4 regions of the Streptomyces chlorus genome follow, and region 2 is predicted to be linked to each of the others. Evidence: riboswitches for the same ligand, from Rfam matches in the RefSeq annotation. Region 2 holds a riboswitch; each other region holds the start of a gene.
The links. A riboswitch is a leader RNA that binds a small molecule or an ion and turns the genes downstream of it on or off. The one in region 2 is predicted to bind cobalamin.
Positions count from the first base shown of each region.

Region 1: another riboswitch for cobalamin. It lies ahead of ACFPZI_RS03705 (prenyltransferase/squalene oxidase repeat-containing protein); the one in region 2 lies ahead of ACFPZI_RS23945 (ribonucleoside-diphosphate reductase subunit alpha).
Region 3: another riboswitch for cobalamin. It lies ahead of ACFPZI_RS13625 (cobalamin biosynthesis protein); the one in region 2 lies ahead of ACFPZI_RS23945 (ribonucleoside-diphosphate reductase subunit alpha).
Region 4: another riboswitch for cobalamin. It lies ahead of ACFPZI_RS19420 (energy-coupling factor ABC transporter permease); the one in region 2 lies ahead of ACFPZI_RS23945 (ribonucleoside-diphosphate reductase subunit alpha).

Region 1 is NZ_JBHSOA010000006.1:114,070-118,242, forward strand. Features, by position in the region: gene ACFPZI_RS03695 (TetR family transcriptional regulator) at 1-327, shown strand, start outside; gene ACFPZI_RS03700 (glycoside hydrolase family 10 protein) at 617-1,972, shown strand; adenosylcobalamin-variant (AdoCbl-variant) riboswitch at 2,168-2,266, shown strand; gene ACFPZI_RS03705 (prenyltransferase/squalene oxidase repeat-containing protein) at 2,389-3,636, shown strand; gene ACFPZI_RS03710 (SCO2322 family protein) at 3,633-4,173, shown strand, end outside.
Region 2 is NZ_JBHSOA010000053.1:24,479-28,651, forward strand. Features, by position in the region: gene mctP (monocarboxylate uptake permease MctP) at 1-976, shown strand, start outside; partial or broken gene ACFPZI_RS23940 (GNAT family N-acetyltransferase) at 1,054-1,606, shown strand; cobalamin riboswitch at 1,684-1,822, shown strand; gene ACFPZI_RS23945 (ribonucleoside-diphosphate reductase subunit alpha) at 1,948-4,173, shown strand, end outside.
Region 3 is NZ_JBHSOA010000025.1:448,768-452,940, reverse strand. Features, by position in the region: gene ACFPZI_RS13635 (inorganic phosphate transporter) at 209-1,477, shown strand; gene ACFPZI_RS13630 (hypothetical protein) at 1,510-1,731, shown strand; cobalamin riboswitch at 1,975-2,113, shown strand; gene ACFPZI_RS13625 (cobalamin biosynthesis protein) at 2,239-3,240, shown strand; gene ACFPZI_RS13620 (cobyric acid synthase) at 3,261-4,173, shown strand, end outside.
Region 4 is NZ_JBHSOA010000042.1:46,068-50,240, reverse strand. Features, by position in the region: gene cbiQ (cobalt ECF transporter T component CbiQ) at 1-553, opposite strand, end outside; gene ACFPZI_RS19425 (energy-coupling factor ABC transporter substrate-binding protein) at 560-970, opposite strand; gene ACFPZI_RS19420 (energy-coupling factor ABC transporter permease) at 967-1,719, opposite strand; cobalamin riboswitch at 1,750-1,980, opposite strand; gene ACFPZI_RS19415 (ABC transporter substrate-binding protein) at 2,208-3,812, shown strand; gene ACFPZI_RS19410 (ABC transporter permease) at 3,833-4,173, shown strand, end outside.

The sequences.
Region 1 (4,173 bases), on a different contig from region 2:
ATGCGGGCCTTCCGCGCTCTCCAGCGCGAGCCCCAGCTGGCCGACGCGATGGTGCGCGCCCTGACGTTCGCGGACCGCAGCGTGAGTCCGGAGGTCGACCAGGTCTCCCGCCAGACGACGGCGATCATCCTGGACTCGATGGGCCTCGATGATCCCACGCCGGACCAGCTCTCGGCGGTCCGCGTCATCGAGCACACCTGGCACTCGGCGCTCATCACCTGGCTGTCGGGGCGCGCCTCCATCGCCCAGGTCAAGATCGACATAGAGACGGTGTGCCGCCTGATCGACCTGACGGCACCTGCGTCACCATCGAAGGATTCCGACTGACGAAGTCGAAACTTTCGAGCACCTTCCCTCGGCCGCCCGCCTCCCCCACGCCTGTCACCCTTCGGCCATACGCGGACCAGTTGCGCGCGAATGATTGACCACCCCTCCGTTCATCCATATCGTCTGCGCTGCCATTCGGAGTTCATCCCGAAACATTCGAACCCGCAGGGCGAGCTTCGGGCACCTCGACACAGAGCGCGACAGCAGGCGATCCCCGCCGTCCGCACCACCACGGAACCCCCACCAGAGAAGAGATGACATGCACATGATCAAATTAGGAGTCCGGGAGATGAGAGCCAAGGCGGCCAGAGGCCCCCTGGCCGTCGCCGCGACCGCGCTGCTCACCGTGACCGCGCTCGTGGCGCTCCCCCAGAGCACCGCGCACGCCGCCGACACCCTGGGCGCGGCAGCGGCCGAGAAGGGCCGCTACTTCGGTGCCGCGGTCGCCGCGAACCGCCTGGGCGAGGCGCAGTACGCCGCCACGCTCAACACCGAGTTCAACTCGGTGACGCCCGAGAACGAGATGAAGTGGGATGCCCTCGAGCCCAGCCGCGGCTCGTTCAGCTTCGGCAACGCCGACAGGATCGTGGACCACGCCCGGAGCCGGGGCAAGTCGGTCCGCGGGCACACCCTGGTGTGGCACTCCCAGCTGCCCGGCTGGGTCTCCGGCCTCGGCGCCACCGACCTGCGGTCGGCGATGAACAACCACATCACCCAGGTCATGACGCACTACCGGGGCGCGATCCACTCCTGGGACGTGGTCAACGAGGCGTTCCAGGACGGAAGCAGCGGCGCCCGGCGCAGCTCGCCCTTCCAGGACAGGCTCGGCAACGGCTTCATCGAGGAGGCCTTCCGTACGGCCCGCGCGGCCGACCCGAACGCCAAACTCTGCTACAACGACTACAACACCGACGGCGTCAACGCGAAGAGCAACGCCGTCTACGCCATGGTCCGGGACTTCAAGTCCCGTGGCGTGCCCATCGACTGCGTGGGTTTCCAGTCCCACTTCAACAGCGCCTCCCCGGTGCCCTCCGACTACCGGGCCAACCTCCAGCGCTTCGCCGACCTCGGTGTGGACGTACAGATCACCGAGTTGGACATCGAGGGCTCGGGCACGACCCAGGCCACCCACTACGGCAATGTCGTCACCACCTGCCTCGCGGTGTCCCGGTGCACCGGCATCACGGTATGGGGCATCCCGGACAAGTACTCGTGGCGGTCGAGCGGAACGCCCCTGCTGTTCGACGACAACTACACCAAGAAACCCGCCTACCACGCCGTCCTGAGCGCGCTCGGCGGCGCCCCCGGCGGTGGCGGCGGCCCCGGCACCCCCGGCGCGGCCTGCACCGCCGCCTACACCACGACGGAGGACTGGGGCGGCGCCTACAACGGCAAGGTGACCATCACGGCGGGCAGTTCGCCGATCAGCGCGTGGAGCGTGAACGTCACCATGACGCCCCCGCAGAAGGTCTCCACGGTCTGGAACGGCTCACCCACCTGGGACACCAGCGGCAACGTCATGACGGTGCGCTCCAGTTGGAACGGCACGCTCGCGGCCGGAGCCTCGACGACCTTCGGCTTCACGGTGACGAGGAACGGCGGCTCGACGACGCCACCCCAGCTCGGCCCCTGCACAGCCTCCTGACCGAAGCCCCGGTTCCAGCGGCTCAGGTGCCGGCCCGCACCCGTCGACGGGTGCGGGCCGGTGACGTACACGGCCGTGCGGGCCGGTGACGTAAGCGGTGGTGTGAGCGGGTGACCTACGCGGTCACGTGACCTCGGCCACCCGTTTCAAGCCACTCCTGACCGCTTTCTTACGGGCGGGTAGAGTGGCGACGTCGTCATCACACCCGTACGGGGGAAAGCCGGTGCAATTCCGGCGCTGACCCGCAACCGTGAGCCGTCCACCGTGACGGTGAGCCGGAATGCCCCGGACGGATCGTGACCGGCTCACGCGTCCGGCGGTCCGCCGGTGCGCGGCACCGCCGAGGTATGCGGAGCCGAGCCGCCGGGGTGTCCCGTGCTGCCCGGCTCCCTCACAGGGAGAGGCCCCCGCCGATCATGAACGTCCGCAGCAGCGCAGCGGTCCTGGCCGCCATAGCCGTGCTCGGCGCCGCCGCACCGGCCACCGCCGACTCGTCGCCGTCCCCCTCGCCGTCCCAGCAGGCCCTGCCCTCCGCCCTGTACGGCGAGAGCGACCCGCAGTACGACGGTGTGTGGCGCCAGTCGCTGGCCCTGCTCGCCCAGCACACGGTGGGTGCCGAGCCGCCGAAGGCGGCCGTCGACTGGCTGGCCGGCCAGCAGTGCGCCGACGGCTCCTTCGCCCCGTTCCGCGCCGACACCGGCACCGCGTGCGACGCCAAGACCATGGTCGACACCAACCAGACCGCCGCCGCCGTGCAGGCCCTCGCCGCGCTCGGCGGGCACGACGCCGTCACCGGCAAGGCCCTCAACTGGCTGAAGTCCGTCCAGAACAAGGACGGCGGCTGGGGCTACATGGCGGGCGGGGACAGCGACGCCAACTCCACGTCCGTCGTCGTCGGCGCGCTCGCCGCCGCAGGCGAGAAGCCGGCCGCGGTCGTCAAGGACGGCAAGTCCCCCTACGACGCCCTGCTGAAGCTGGCCCTGCCGTGCGACACCAAGGGCGACGGGGCGGGCGCCTTCGCCTTCCAGCCGGACAAGAAGGGCGAACTGGTCGCCAACGCCGACGCCACCGCGGCCGGTGTGGCCGGCTCCCTCGGTGTGGGCCTGGTGGTCGAGCCGGGCAAGGGCAAGGCGGCGGACGCCGCGTGCGAGAAGGCCGGGACGCCCGAGCAGGCCGCCGCCAACGGTGCCGCCCACCTCACGGACGCGCTCGCCGCGGACGGTCACCTCGTCTCCGCGCTCCCCGGCGCCGAGGACCAGCCCGACTACGGCAACACCGCCGACGCGGTGGTCGCGCTCGCGGCGCAGGGCGCCACCGGGCCGGCTGCGAAGTCCGTGGCCTGGCTGGAGAAGAACGCCGCCGACTGGGCCGCCCAGAGCGGTCCCGCCGCCTACGCCCAGCTGATCTTCGCCGCCCACGCCACGGGCACCGACCCGCGCGCCTTCGGCGGCACCGACCTGGTGAAGCAGCTGACCGCCACCGGGCCCGCCGCACAGGCGGCCGACACCTCCGGCGAGAAGAACGGGCAGGAACGGAAGGACGAGAAGGAGAAGGACGACTCGGGCTCCGGTTCGGGCGTCTGGTGGGCCCTCGGGGTCTGCCTGGTGGCCGGTGCCGGCGTCGGCATCCTGGTGAGCAGCCGGAAGAAGAGGCAGCAGCCGTGATCCGCCGGCCCCACCGGGCCGGCCGGGCCGTCGTACTGTTCCTGGCCGCGCTCCTGCCCCTTCTGGCGGGCGCGGGCCAGGCGCAGGCCGCCGGCTACCGGTACTGGTCCTTCTGGGACCTCGACGGCGACACCTGGACGTACGCCACCCAGGGCCCGTCCATCGCCCGCCCCGCCGACGGCGACGTCCAGGGCTTCCGCTTCGCCGTCAGCGAGGAGTCCGACGACTCGGCGCAGCCCCGGGGCGCCACCGACTTCGCCGCCATCTGCGGGCAGACCCCGGCGAAGGACGGCAGCAAGCGGGTCGCCCTCGTCATCGACTTCGGTACGGCCCAGGACGCCCCGTCCGGCGAGACCCCGCCGGCGAACCGCACCGCCTGCGCCCGGGTCGCCCCGGACGCCAGCAGCGCCGAGGCCCTGGCCTCCGTCGCCGAACCCCTGCGCTACGACAACAGCGCCCTGCTGTGCGCCATCGCCGGATACCCGCAGCGCGGGTGCGGGGAGCAGGTGTCGGGGACGGGCACGGAGTCCGGCACGG
Region 2 (4,173 bases):
CATCTTCGCCAGGGCGAGCGAGGCGTACAGCGAGACCAACCCGGCCACGGGCGCGCCGCGCGGTTCGCTGGTGCCGGGCGAGGCGGGGCAATGGACGTACGCCACGCTGGCGTTGGGATCGGCGCTCGCGCTGTTCATGTACCCGCACTCGATCACCGCGACGCTGTCCTCGCGCAGCCGTGAAGTGATCCGCCGCAACACCACGCTCCTGCCGCTGTACTCACTGATGCTGGGCCTGCTGGCCCTGCTCGGCTTCATGGCGATCGCGGCCGGGGTCGAGGTCAGCAACGGGCAACTGGCGATCCCGCAGTTGTTCGAGAACATGTTCCCGGCCTGGTTCGCCGGCGTGGCCTTCGCCGCCATCGGCATCGGGGCGCTGGTGCCGGCGGCGATCATGTCGATCGCCGCCGCGAACCTGTTCACCCGCAACATCTACAAGGACTTCATCAAGCCGGACGCGACACCCGCGCAGGAGACCAAGGTCTCCAAGGTGGTCTCGCTGCTCGTGAAGGTGGGTGCGCTGGCCTTCGTCCTCACCATGGACAAGACGGTCGCCATCAACTTCCAGCTCCTTGGCGGCATCTGGATCCTGCAGACCTTCCCCGCCCTGGTGGGCGGCCTGTTCACCCGCTGGTTCCACCGCTGGGCGCTGCTCGCGGGCTGGGCGGTCGGCATGGTCTACGGCACGGTCGCGGCGTACGGGGTGGCCTCGCCGACGCAGAAGCACTTCGGCGGCTCGTCAAAGGAGATCCCGGGTATCGGCGAGATCGGCTACATCGGCCTCACCGCCTTCGTGACCAATGCCCTGGTCACGATCGCCCTGACCTTCGTCCTGAGGGCCGTCAAGGCGCCCGAGGGCATCGACGAGACCCGGCCGCAGGACTACACGGTGGACGCGGGCGATCCGGGCGTCAGCACCGAGCTGCCCCTGGACACGGCCGACACAGCCGACACAGCCGCCGACGGCAAGCACTGACGCGGTACGCGGGTACGACAACGGGCCGCGGATGTCTCCGGCGGCCCGTTGTCGTACCCGCGGGGCACACTCGCCCCATGGACATCGTCACCCGGCCGGTGGAACCGTACGAGTTCGAGGAGCTCGGTGAGCTCACCGCGCAGGCCTGTCCGCGCGACGGGCTGCTCGGCTTCGGGAGAGCGACGCGTACCTCGGTGAGCTCAGGGACGTCGCCGGGCGGGCCACGACCGCCGAGGTACTGGTCGCCGTGGAGAGGACCGGAGCGCGTCCCGGGGCGGCGGAGGCGGGCGGCGCGGGAAGGGTGCTGGGCGGGGTGACGTTCGTACCGCGCGGCGGGCCGATGGCCGATACGGCCGGGCCCGGCGAGGCGGAGATCCGGATGCTCGCGGTCGCCCGCGCCGCCCGGCGCCGGGGTGTCGGGGAAGGCCCTCGTCCGCGCCTGTGCCGACCGGGCACGGGCCACGGGCCACGGAGGGGTGCGTACGGATCGTGCTGTCGACCCGGCGGACGATGCGTGCGGCCCACCGCATCCACGAGCGTCTCGGTTTCGTCCGCTCCCCCGGGCGGGACTGGAACCCTGTTCCGCACCTGGACGACATCACGCTGCTCACCTATGAGCTGACGCTCTGACACCACCGCGGCCCTGCGCCGCAGCACCCACCGGGACACAAGATATGGGCCCGCCGACAGAACCCGACACAAGATGTATGCTCGTGCTCGCTGTCGCCGCAGGGGAATCCGGTGCGAATCCGGAACTGTCCCGCAACGGTGTACTTGTGCGTGTTCGCGTTTCCCGCGTACCCGCACGGGCTTAGTCCGAGGACCTGCCGACAGTGCGCCCGGCCGTCCGGTCCGGGTGCCTGACGTCCGGGCCTCGCGGAATGGGCCGGTGGACGCGAGGCACGTTCGCGTGCTCGTGTGCTGCCCCCTGCCCTCGCCGAGGCCCCGTGCCGAGCGAGGGAGAGCCCCACGTGACCATCGCGCCAGCCGATCCTGCTTCAGCGGTCGACGTGAGCGACGGCCCCGGTGCCGCGCTGCTGCGGACCCTGACCGAGCTGACCGCCGATCTCCCCGACGCCGACCCCGGCCGGGTCGCCGCCGCCGCGCTGCGCGGCCGGTCCGCCCATGCGGACGAGGCCGAGCTGCGCGAGCTGGCCACCGAGGCGGCGGCCGGGCTCATCTCCGAGGATCCCGTCCACTCCCGGCTCGCCGCCCGCCTGCTGACCCTCGGCATCCGCGCCGAGGCCGCCTCGCAGGGTGTCACGTCGTTCACCTCGTCGATCGCTGCCGGGCACCGCGAGGGCCTCATCGCGGACCGGACCGCCGAGTTCGTCCTGCTGCACTCGGACCGTCTTGACGCGCTGATCGACCCCCGCGCGGACGACCGCTTCGGCTACTTCGGGCTGCGCACCCTGTACAGCCGCTATCTGCTGCGGCATCCGGTCACCCGCAAGGTCGTCGAGGCACCGCAGCACTTCCTGCTGCGGGTCGCCGCCGGTCTCGCCGAGAACGGCACCCCCCGTGCGGTGGACGAAGTCGCCGAGCTGTACGGCCTGATGAGCCGCCTGGAGTACCTTCCCTCCTCCCCCACCCTGTTCAACTCCGGTACCCGACACCCCCAGATGTCCTCCTGCTACCTCCTCGACTCCCCCAAGGACGAGCTGGACTCCCTCTACGACCGCTACCACCAGGTGGCCCGCCTCTCCAAGCACGCCGGCGGCATCGGCCTGGCCTACTCCCGCATCCGCTCCCGGGGTTCGCTGATCCGCGGCACCAACGGGCACTCAGGCGGCATCGTCCCGTTCCTGAAGACCCTGGACGCCTCCGTCGCCGCCGTGAACCAGGGCGGCCGGCGCAAGGGCGCGGCGGCGGTCTACCTGGAGACCTGGCACTCGGACATCGAGGAGTTCCTGGAGCTGCGCGACAACACCGGTGAGGACGCCCGCCGTACGCACAACCTGAACCTCGCGCACTGGGTGCCGGACGAGTTCATGCGCCGGGTCGACGCCGACGCCGCCTGGTCGCTGTTCTCCCCGTCCGCCGTCCCGGACCTGGTCGACCTGTGGGGCGAGGAGTTCGACGCGGCCTACCGGGCCGCCGAGGCCGCGGGCCTGGCGCGGAAGACGATCCCCGCCCGGGAGCTGTACGGGCGCATGATGCGGACCCTCGCCCAGACCGGCAACGGCTGGATGGCGTTCAAGGACGCCGCCAACCGCACCGCCAACCAGACCGCCGAGCCCGGCCACGTCGTCCACTCGTCCAACCTGTGCACGGAGATCCTCGAGGTCACCAGCGACGGGGAGACAGCGGTCTGCAACCTGGGCTCGGTCAACCTCGGCGCGCTCGTCGACCCGGCGGCCGGTGACCTGGACTGGGAGCGGCTGGACGAGACCGTGCGCACAGCCGTCACCTTCCTCGACCGGGTCGTGGACATCAACTTCTACCCGACCGAGCAGGCGGGCCGTTCCAACGCGCGCTGGCGCCCGGTGGGGCTGGGAGTGATGGGCCTCCAGGACGTCTTCTTCGCCCTGCGCCTGCCCTTCGACTCCCCGAAGGCCCGGCGGCTCTCCACCCGGATCGCCGAGCGCATCATGCTCGCCGCGTACGAGACCTCCGCCGACCTCGCCGCGCGCCCCCGGACGCCCGCGACGGGCTCCGGGACAGCGGGGAACCCCGTCGGCCCCCTGCCGGCCTGGGAGCACACGCGTACCGCCCGGGGCGTGCTGCACCCCGACCACTACGACACCGAACTCACCTGGCCCGAGCGCTGGTCGGCGCTGCGCGAACGTATCGCCTCCGTCGGCATGCGCAACTCGCTGCTGCTGGCGATCGCGCCGACCGCCACCATCGCGTCCATCGCGGGCGTGTACGAGTGCATCGAGCCGCAGGTGTCCAACCTGTTCAAGCGCGAGACGCTGTCCGGTGAGTTCCTCCAGGTCAACTCGTATCTGGTGAACGACCTGAAGCGGCTGGGCGTGTGGGACGCGCGGACCCGCGAGGCGCTGCGCGAGGCCGGCGGCTCGGTGCGGGACTTCACCTGGATCCCCGAGGAGGTGCGCGGGCTGTACCGCACCGCGTGGGAGATCCCGCAGCGCGCCCTGATCGACATGGCCGCCGACCGCACCCCGTTCCTGGACCAGTCGCAGTCGCTGAACCTGTTCATGGAGACGCCGACCATCGGAAAGCTCTCCTCGATG
Region 3 (4,173 bases), on a different contig from region 2:
ACCGAGATCTCTTCAACGGCGTCTCGTCGGCTCCCTCGACTGCCCTCGACTGCCCTCGGCCGCCCTCGGCCGCCCTCGGCCGCCCTCGGCTCACTGTGGAGCAGTCGGCTTCATCACAGTCACCCTGTCGCCCATTCCAGTTCATCTTCCGTTCATCCAGGTTACCTACGTTCAACGCGCCAATGACTTCGAACGATTGCCTGGGTAAATGGAAAGCTTCTCGCTGATCCTCGCGATTGTGGTGGTAACCGCACTCGCGTTTGATTTCACGAACGGTTTCCACGACACCGCGAACGCGATGGCGACGACCATTTCGACCGGTGCCCTCAAGCCCAAGGTCGCGGTGGCGATGTCCGCCGTGCTCAACCTGGTGGGCGCCTTCCTCTCCGTGGAGGTCGCCAACACGATCTCCAAGGGCCTCGTCGACGAGGCCGGCATCCGTCCCGAGGTCATCTTCGCCGCACTGGTCGGCGCGATCCTCTGGAACCTCCTGACCTGGCTGGTCGGTCTGCCGTCCAGCTCCTCGCACGCCCTGATGGGCGGCCTGATCGGCGCCACCGTCGCCTCGGCGGGCTTCGGCGCGGTGCACGGCGACGTCCTGGTCACCAAGGTGCTGATCCCCGCGATCGTCGCGCCGCTGGTCGCCGGCCTGGCCGCGATGTTCGCGACCCGGCTGACCTACCGCATGGGCCGCAAGTCGGCCGACAGCAAGGCCTCCGAGAAGGGGTACCGGGCCGGACAGATCGCCTCCGCCGGTCTGGTCTCCCTGGCCCACGGCACCAACGACGCCCAGAAGACGATGGGCATCATCACCCTGGCTCTGGTCGCCGGCGGCACCCTCGCCCCGGACTCCGACCCGCCGATGTGGGTCATCCTCTCCGCGGGCATCGCCATCGCGCTCGGCACCTACCTCGGCGGCTGGCGCATCATCCGCACCATGGGCAAGGGCCTGACCGACCTCCAGCCGCAGCAGGGCTTCGCCGCCCAGACCAGCGCCGCGACGGTCATCCTGGCCTCCTCCCACCTCGGTTTCTCCCTGTCCACCACGCACTCCGTCTCCGGTTCCGTGATGGGTGCGGGCCTGGGCCGCAAGGGCGGCGTGGTCCGCTGGTCGACGGCCACCCGGATGTTCGTCGCCTGGGGCCTGACGCTGCCGGCGGCGGCCCTGGTCGCGGCGATCGCCGAGTGGGTCTGCGGCTTCGGCAGCTGGGGCACCGCCCTCGTCGCCGTCTTCCTGATCGCCTCCAGTGCGGCGATCTGGAAGATCTCCCGGCGCGAGGTCGTCGACCACACCAATGTCAACGTCACTGACGCCACTGACGCCACTGACGCCACTGACGAGGAGCAGAGCGGCGTCGTGACCGCGGCCATGGCCGCGGTGGCGCCCCCGCCGGCGAGCCCCGCGGCCGAGGAGCTCTCGGCCACCATCCCGGCCCCCACCGACCCGATGGCCCCTCCGGCCAGGACCACGGTCTGACCCCGCAGGAAGACACGTAGGAGAAGAGCACCATGAAGATCGACTGGGCGGCCCTCGGTTCCGTCTTCGGCGTCAGCCTCGTGGTCACCGTGGCCCTGGTGGCTCTGTTCACCCTGGGCATTACCGGACTGTCCCGCCGTGAACGGGCCGCCGCCCAGGGCGAGTCCGCGGTCCTGGCGGTCACCGGCGCCTACGCCTGCTTCGCGGCCTGCGCGGCGGCGGTGACGTACGGGATCTATCTGATCATGGCCTGATGACTTCCTGACGGCTGCCTGATTCCGGGGCCGGGGCCCGGGCCGGCGTCCCGGTCGGGTTCATGCCGTCCGGCGGGCGGTGCGGGGCACGTTGCCTCCGTACCGCCCGTTTCGCGCTTCCCGGACCATCCGTCGACCGGACCCGGACCGCCTGCCGGCCGTTTCCGCTCCGCCCGTCACGCCGCGGAACCCCTCTGTGGGCCTCAGCACACTTCAGCCTCGCAGGTCAAAGGCAAGTTGACGGTTCTTCCGGACCGTGGTGAACTGCCGGAGCCATTACGGCGGCAGGAGAGGAAGCCGGTGTGAATCCGGCGCGGTCCCGCCACTGTCACCGGGGTGAACGACCCCGGGAGCCAGGAACTCCCACCGCCGGTCTCGTCGAACCAGGGCGTGGACACCCTGAGTGAGGACATACCGCCATGCCCGGCTGCCTGTTGAGGTCGACCAGCGATGCTCCGCCCCGGCTCGGGGCGGCCACTCCCACCGGATCCCTCACCGGCTGAACCCATGGGTGCCGATCGCGAGTTCGCGTACGGCGCCGCCGCCGGCCTTCTCGGCGACCTGTTTCTCGGCGATCCCCGCCGAGGGCATCCGGTCGCCGCTTTCGGGCGGGCCGCGGCTGCCGTGGAACGGGTTCTGTGGCAGGACGACCGGGGTCGGGGCGCGCTGCACACCGCCGTCTGCGTCGGCGGGGCCGTCGCTCTGGGGAGCCTGGCCGCCCGCCTCGTACGGTCCTCCCCCGCCGCCTCCGTCGCCCTGACCGGCGCGGCCACCTGGGCCGTCGTCGGAGGGACGTCGCTGGCCCGGGAGGCCCGCGCCATCGGGCGTGCCCTGCAGTCCGGGGACGTCGAGGCGGCGCGGGCGCGGCTGCCGCACCTGTGCGGGCGGGACCCGCAGGCGCTGGACGCCGAGGGGATCGCCCGCGCGGTCGTGGAGTCCGTCGCCGAGAACACCTCCGACGCCGTGGTGGGCGCCCTGGTGTGGGGGGCCGTCGCCGGTGTGCCGGGGCTGCTCGGGTTCCGGGCCGTCAACACCCTGGACGCCATGGTCGGCCACAAGTCCCCCCGCCATCTGCGGTACGGCTGGGCCTCCGCGCGCCTCGACGACGTCGCCGGGTGGCCCGGGGCGCGGCTGACCGCCGTACTCGCCGCGGTCGCGGGGCCGGATCCGCGGGGTGCCGTCCTGGCCTGGCGCGCGGATGCCGCGAAGCATCCGAGTCCCAACGCCGGGCCCGTGGAGGCGTCCTTCGCGGGCGCGCTCGGCGTGCGGCTCGGCGGGACGCTGTCCTACGCCGGGCGGGTCGAGCACCGCCCCGTCCTCAACAGCGGCGGCCGTGCCGTGACCGTGGCGGACATCGACCGCTCGGTACGGCTCTCGCGGCGCGTCGGCTGGCTGGCACTCGGCGTCGGCGCCGCCGCGCGCATCGGCGTACGAGCCGTTGTGCGGGCCGGCGTACGGGCCGGTGTGCGAGGCGTCCCGAAGGCGCGCGGAAAGGGGCGTACGGCATGACAGGCGGTATGACGGGCGGTATGACGGGCGGCGGCCTGCTGGTCGCCGGTACGACGTCGGACGCCGGCAAGAGTGTGGTGACCGCCGGGATCTGCCGGTGGCTGGTGCGGCAGGGCGTCAAGGTCGCGCCGTTCAAGGCGCAGAACATGTCGCTGAACTCGTTCGTGACGCGGGAGGGCGCCGAGATCGGGCGGGCGCAGGCCATGCAGGCCCAGGCCTGCCGGGTCGAGCCGACCGCGCTGATGAACCCGGTGCTGCTCAAGCCGGGCGGAGAGCGGAGCAGCCAGGTCGTGCTGCTGGGCGAGCCGGTCGGTGAGCTGAGCGCGCGCGGCTACCACGGTGGGCGGCAACAGCAGCTCCTGGGCACGGTGTTGGACTCGCTCGCACAGTTGCGGGCCACGTACGACGTGGTGATCTGCGAAGGGGCCGGCAGCCCGGCCGAGATCAATCTGCGGCGCACCGACATCGTCAACATGGGGATCGCCAGGAACGCCTCGCTCCCCGTCCTCGTCGTCGGCGACATCGACCGCGGCGGGGTCTTCGCCTCCTTCTTCGGCACCGTCGCGCTGCTGTCACGCGAGGACCAGGAGTTGGTCGCCGGCTTCCTGGTGAACAAGTTCCGGGGCGATGTGTCGCTGCTGGAGCCGGGCCTGGACATGCTGCACGGTCTGACCGGGCGGCACACCTACGGCGTGCTGCCCTTCCGGCACGGGCTCGGCATCGACGAGGAGGACGGACTGGCGGTGTCCCTGCGGGGTGCCGTGCGGGAGTCCGCGGTCGCCGCGCCGGTCGGTGAGGACGTGCTGCGGGTCGCCGTGTGCGCGGTGCCGCTGATGTCCAACTTCACGGACGTGGACGCGCTGGCCGCGGAACCGGGCGTCGTGGTCCGTTTCGTGGACCGGCCCGAGGAACTGGCCGACGCCGACCTCGTGG
Region 4 (4,173 bases), on a different contig from region 2:
GCCCGCCCAGCGAACGCCAGGCCGCCGCCCGGGTGGTGTGCCCGAGCCGGGCCGCCTGCGCCTCCCTGATCCGGCGCACCGAGTCGAGCAGCAGGAAGCTCATGCGGTACGTCACCAGAGCCACGTCGACGAGGGGAGCGGGCACCCCGGCCCGTACCAGGCGCGGCAGCAGGTCGGACATCGGCGTGGTGAAGGCGAACAGCAGCACACCGAGGGAGGCCGCCGAGGTGCGCAGCAGCAACTCGCCCGCGCGCAGCGGCCCTTCGGGGGCCGGAGACACGAACCCGTCCGGCCCGCCCACCTGCACCAGCAGCGGGAGCGCCCCGGTGACGCAGAAGCCCAGCGGCACCCGGTAGGCGCGCCACAGCCGCCGCCCCGGCACCCCCGCCGGGCCCAGCAGCACCGCGAGCGCGGTCAGCAGCACCAGGGCCGCGCCCGGCCAGGGCGGCAGGGAGATCGCGAGCACGGTGAGCCCCAGTCCGAGCACGGCCTTGTCCACGGGATGACGGCGGCGCCAGCGACTGCTGTGCGCCGCCGCGTCGATCGGCAGCACGGCCGGTCAGGACCGGGATCCGGGGGAGACCGCCTCGTCGGGGCCCGCGCCGATGCCCACGCCGGTGCCGGTGCCGGTACTCAAGTCCGCTCCGGTCTCCCGCAGTTGCCGCCGCACCCCTTCCGTACCCTGCCGACGCCCGCGCCGCACCCCGAAGTAGTACGCCAGGACGCCCGCGCCGACGGCGGCCTGGAGGGCGAAGAGCCCCGACTCGATCTCACCGGAAGGGGGTTCGTACAGCGGCGAGAACCACGGCTCGTAGTCCGGTTCGATCTCGGTGATCGCGGTCTCCGCCTCGCCGTCCGCGCCCGCGAACGGCTCCTCCTTGTGATCGCCGAGCCCGAGCACCAGCGGCAGCACCGCGAGCGCGGCCACGGCGAGCAGCAGCAGCGTGTTGATCTTCGCGTTCCTGGTCATCGCGCCACCGCCCCGGTCGTCCCCGACTCTGTTGTCGTCCCCGACTCTGTTTCCGTTCCGGCCTCCGCCGCCGTCGCGGCCCGCTTTCCGGCCACCAGCACGCCGAGCCGGGTCAGTTCGCCCTTGCTGGACTGCACCAGCAGGCGCATCACCAGCACCGTCAGCAGCCCCTCGCTCACCGCGAGCGGGATCTGCGTCAGGGCGAAGATGGAGCCGAACTTCCCGAGCGCGCCCAGGAATCCACTCCCCGGGTCGGGGAACGCGAGCGCCAGCTGCACACTCGTCACGCAGTACGTGGACAGGTCGGCGACGAACGCGCCGCAGAACACCGCGGCCATCAGCGGCGCCCCGTACCGGCGCGCCAGCCGGTACACGCCGTACCCCGCCCACGGACCGACGATCGCCATCGAGAAGACGTTGGCGCCCAGCGTGGTCAGCCCGCCGTGGGCGAGCAACAGGGCCTGGAACAGCAGGGTGATGGTGCCCAGTACCGCCATGACCGGCGGCCGGAACAGGATGGCGCCCAGGCCGGTGCCGGTGGGGTGGGAGCAACTCCCCGTCACCGAGGGCAGTTTCAGCGCGGACAGGACGAAGGTGAACGCTCCCGAGGCGCCGAGCAGCAGCGTGTTCTCGGGATGTTCCTTGACTTCACGGATGAGCGACCGGGCTCCGTGGACGACGAACGGCGCCGCCGCGGCGCCCCAGGCGACCGCGTGCACCGGTGGCAGAAAACCCTCGGCAATGTGCATGGCTCAGCAGACCCTCTCCAGCACCTCGTGGATGGTTGACGCGCCTTGGCCGGTCTCCTGGCTGACGGGTACCACCGCCCGAACTCCGCCTTCCCGGGTCCCAGGTGGACCCAGTGGCTGCCCGTCGGTCCTGTCGGGGGGACAGGACCAGGGGCCGGAGCCGGACTTCCCGATCACAGTGGCGAGGGCCGCACCGGTATCGCACCGGATTTCCCGTTCACCAAGGCGTGGTGACAGTAGACCCAGGTCCAGGCACCTGACAAGCCGCCCCAGGGGGGCGCGCGCACGGCGTTCCGCGGCTCTCGCCCCGGCGCACATCCGCGGTCCTGACCACCACGGCACGCAGGTCGCACATCGGCGGGCGCGCGGGCGGCACCCTTTCGGCGCCGTTCACCCCAGCGCGGGAATGGGGGGAGGGGGTCCTGGGCAGAGCCCAGCTGCAACTAATATGCAACAACGAGTTCCGGGCAGCAGAGGTGTGAGATTCGATGACCATCCGACGAATACGGGGTACCGCCCTCGCGGCGACCATGGCCGCCGCGGTCGCCGCCTGCTCGGCGCCGACCGGCGGCTCGGACGCCGGTACGGGCGGCGGGTCCGCCGAGTCCGTGGTGATCGGAGTCCCCTCCGAGCCCGACACCCTGAGCCCCCTGCTCGGCTACGGCAAGGACGGCAACTCCAAGGTCTTCGACGGGCTGCTCGCCCGGGACGCCGACCTGAAACTGAAGCCCGCCCTGGCCAAGGCGCTCCCCGAGATCGCCGACGACGGCCGCACCTACACCTACACCCTCCGCTCCGGCGTGAAGTTCAGCGACGGCGAACCCCTCACCGCCGAGGACGTCGTCTACACGTACGAAACGGTGCTCGACGACAAGACCAACAACACCGCCAAGAGCGAACTGGACGCCGTCGAGCGGGTCCGCGCGGACGGCGACGACAAGGTCGTCTTCACCCTCAAGTACCCGTACGCGGCCTTCGCCGCCCGCACCGTCCTGCCCATCGTCCCCGAGCACATCGCCGGCGAGCAGGACCCCAACACCGGCGCCTTCAACACCGAGCCGGTCGGCACCGGACCGTACGTCCTCACCGGCTGGAGCAAGGGTGAGAAGCTCACCTTCAAGGCGAACCCGGACTACTGGGGCGGCGCCCCGAAGGTGAAGAAGCTCACCATGGCGGTCATCGCCGACGACGACGTCCGAGCCACCCGGCTGCGCTCCGGCGACCTCGACGGCGCGACCCTCCCGCCCAACCTCGCCGCCACCTTCAAGAACGACGACGGCCGCACCACGTACCAGGCCACCACCTACGACTTCCGCGCCGTCACCCTCCCCACCGCGAACGAGGTCACCGGCGACACCGCCGTCCGCCGCGCCCTCGACCTCGCCGTGGACCGTCGGGCCATGGTCGACAAGATCCTCGACGGAGCCGGCCGCCCCGCCTACGGCCCGCTGCCCCTGGACGACCCCTGGTACACCAAGGACGTCGAACGCCCCCAGGACCTCGCCGAGGCCCGGAAGATCCTCGACCGCGACGGCTGGAAGGCCGGCAAGGACGGCATCCGCGCCAAGGACGGCGTCCGGGCCGCCTTCACCCTCTTCTACCCCTCCGGCGACAAGGTCCGCCAGGACCACGCCCTCGCCTACGCCTCCGACGCCAAGAAGGCCGGCATCGACGTCAAGGTCGAGGGCGCCACCTGGGAGGTCATCGAACCCCGGATGGGCAAGGACGCCGTCCTCGCCGGCTTCGGCAGCACCGGCGACCCCGACTTCGGCCTCTACACCCTGCTGCACTCCTCCCTCGCCGGCGACGGTTTCAACAACATGCCCCACTACGACAACCCCGCCGTCGACAAGGCCCTCGACACCGGCCGCCGCAGCCAGGACCCCGACGACCGCAAGGCCGCCTACGACGACCTCCAGCGCGCACTCGTCAAGAACCCCGGCTACACCTTCCTCACCCACATCGACCACCTCTACGTCCTCGCCGACCGATGGGAAGGCCTCACCACGCAGGTCGAACCGCACGAGCACGGCTTCGCCAGCGGCCCCTGGTGGAACGCCGAGGCCTGGCAGCCGAAGAAGCCCAAGAAGTGACCCCCCTGCCCTGGGCACCGATGGCCCACCTCGTGGCACGACGGGCCCTGCTCGCCGTGCCCGTCCTCCTCGTCGTCACCTTCGGTGTGTTCGCCATCGCCGCCGCCTCCCCCTTCGACCCCGTCAAGGCCTACGCCGGCACCGCAGCCCTCGGCGCCGACCAGGAAACCCTGGACCGGCTCCGGGACAACCTCGGCGTGGACCGTCCCTTCGCCGCCCGCTGGTGGGAGTGGCTGACCTCCGCCGTCACCGGCGACCTCGGCCAGTCCAGCGTGCTACGGCAACCGGTCGCCGACGCGATCGGCGAACGGATCGTGTGGTCGACGCTGCTGTGCGCCGTCGCGTTCGCCGTCGCCATCCT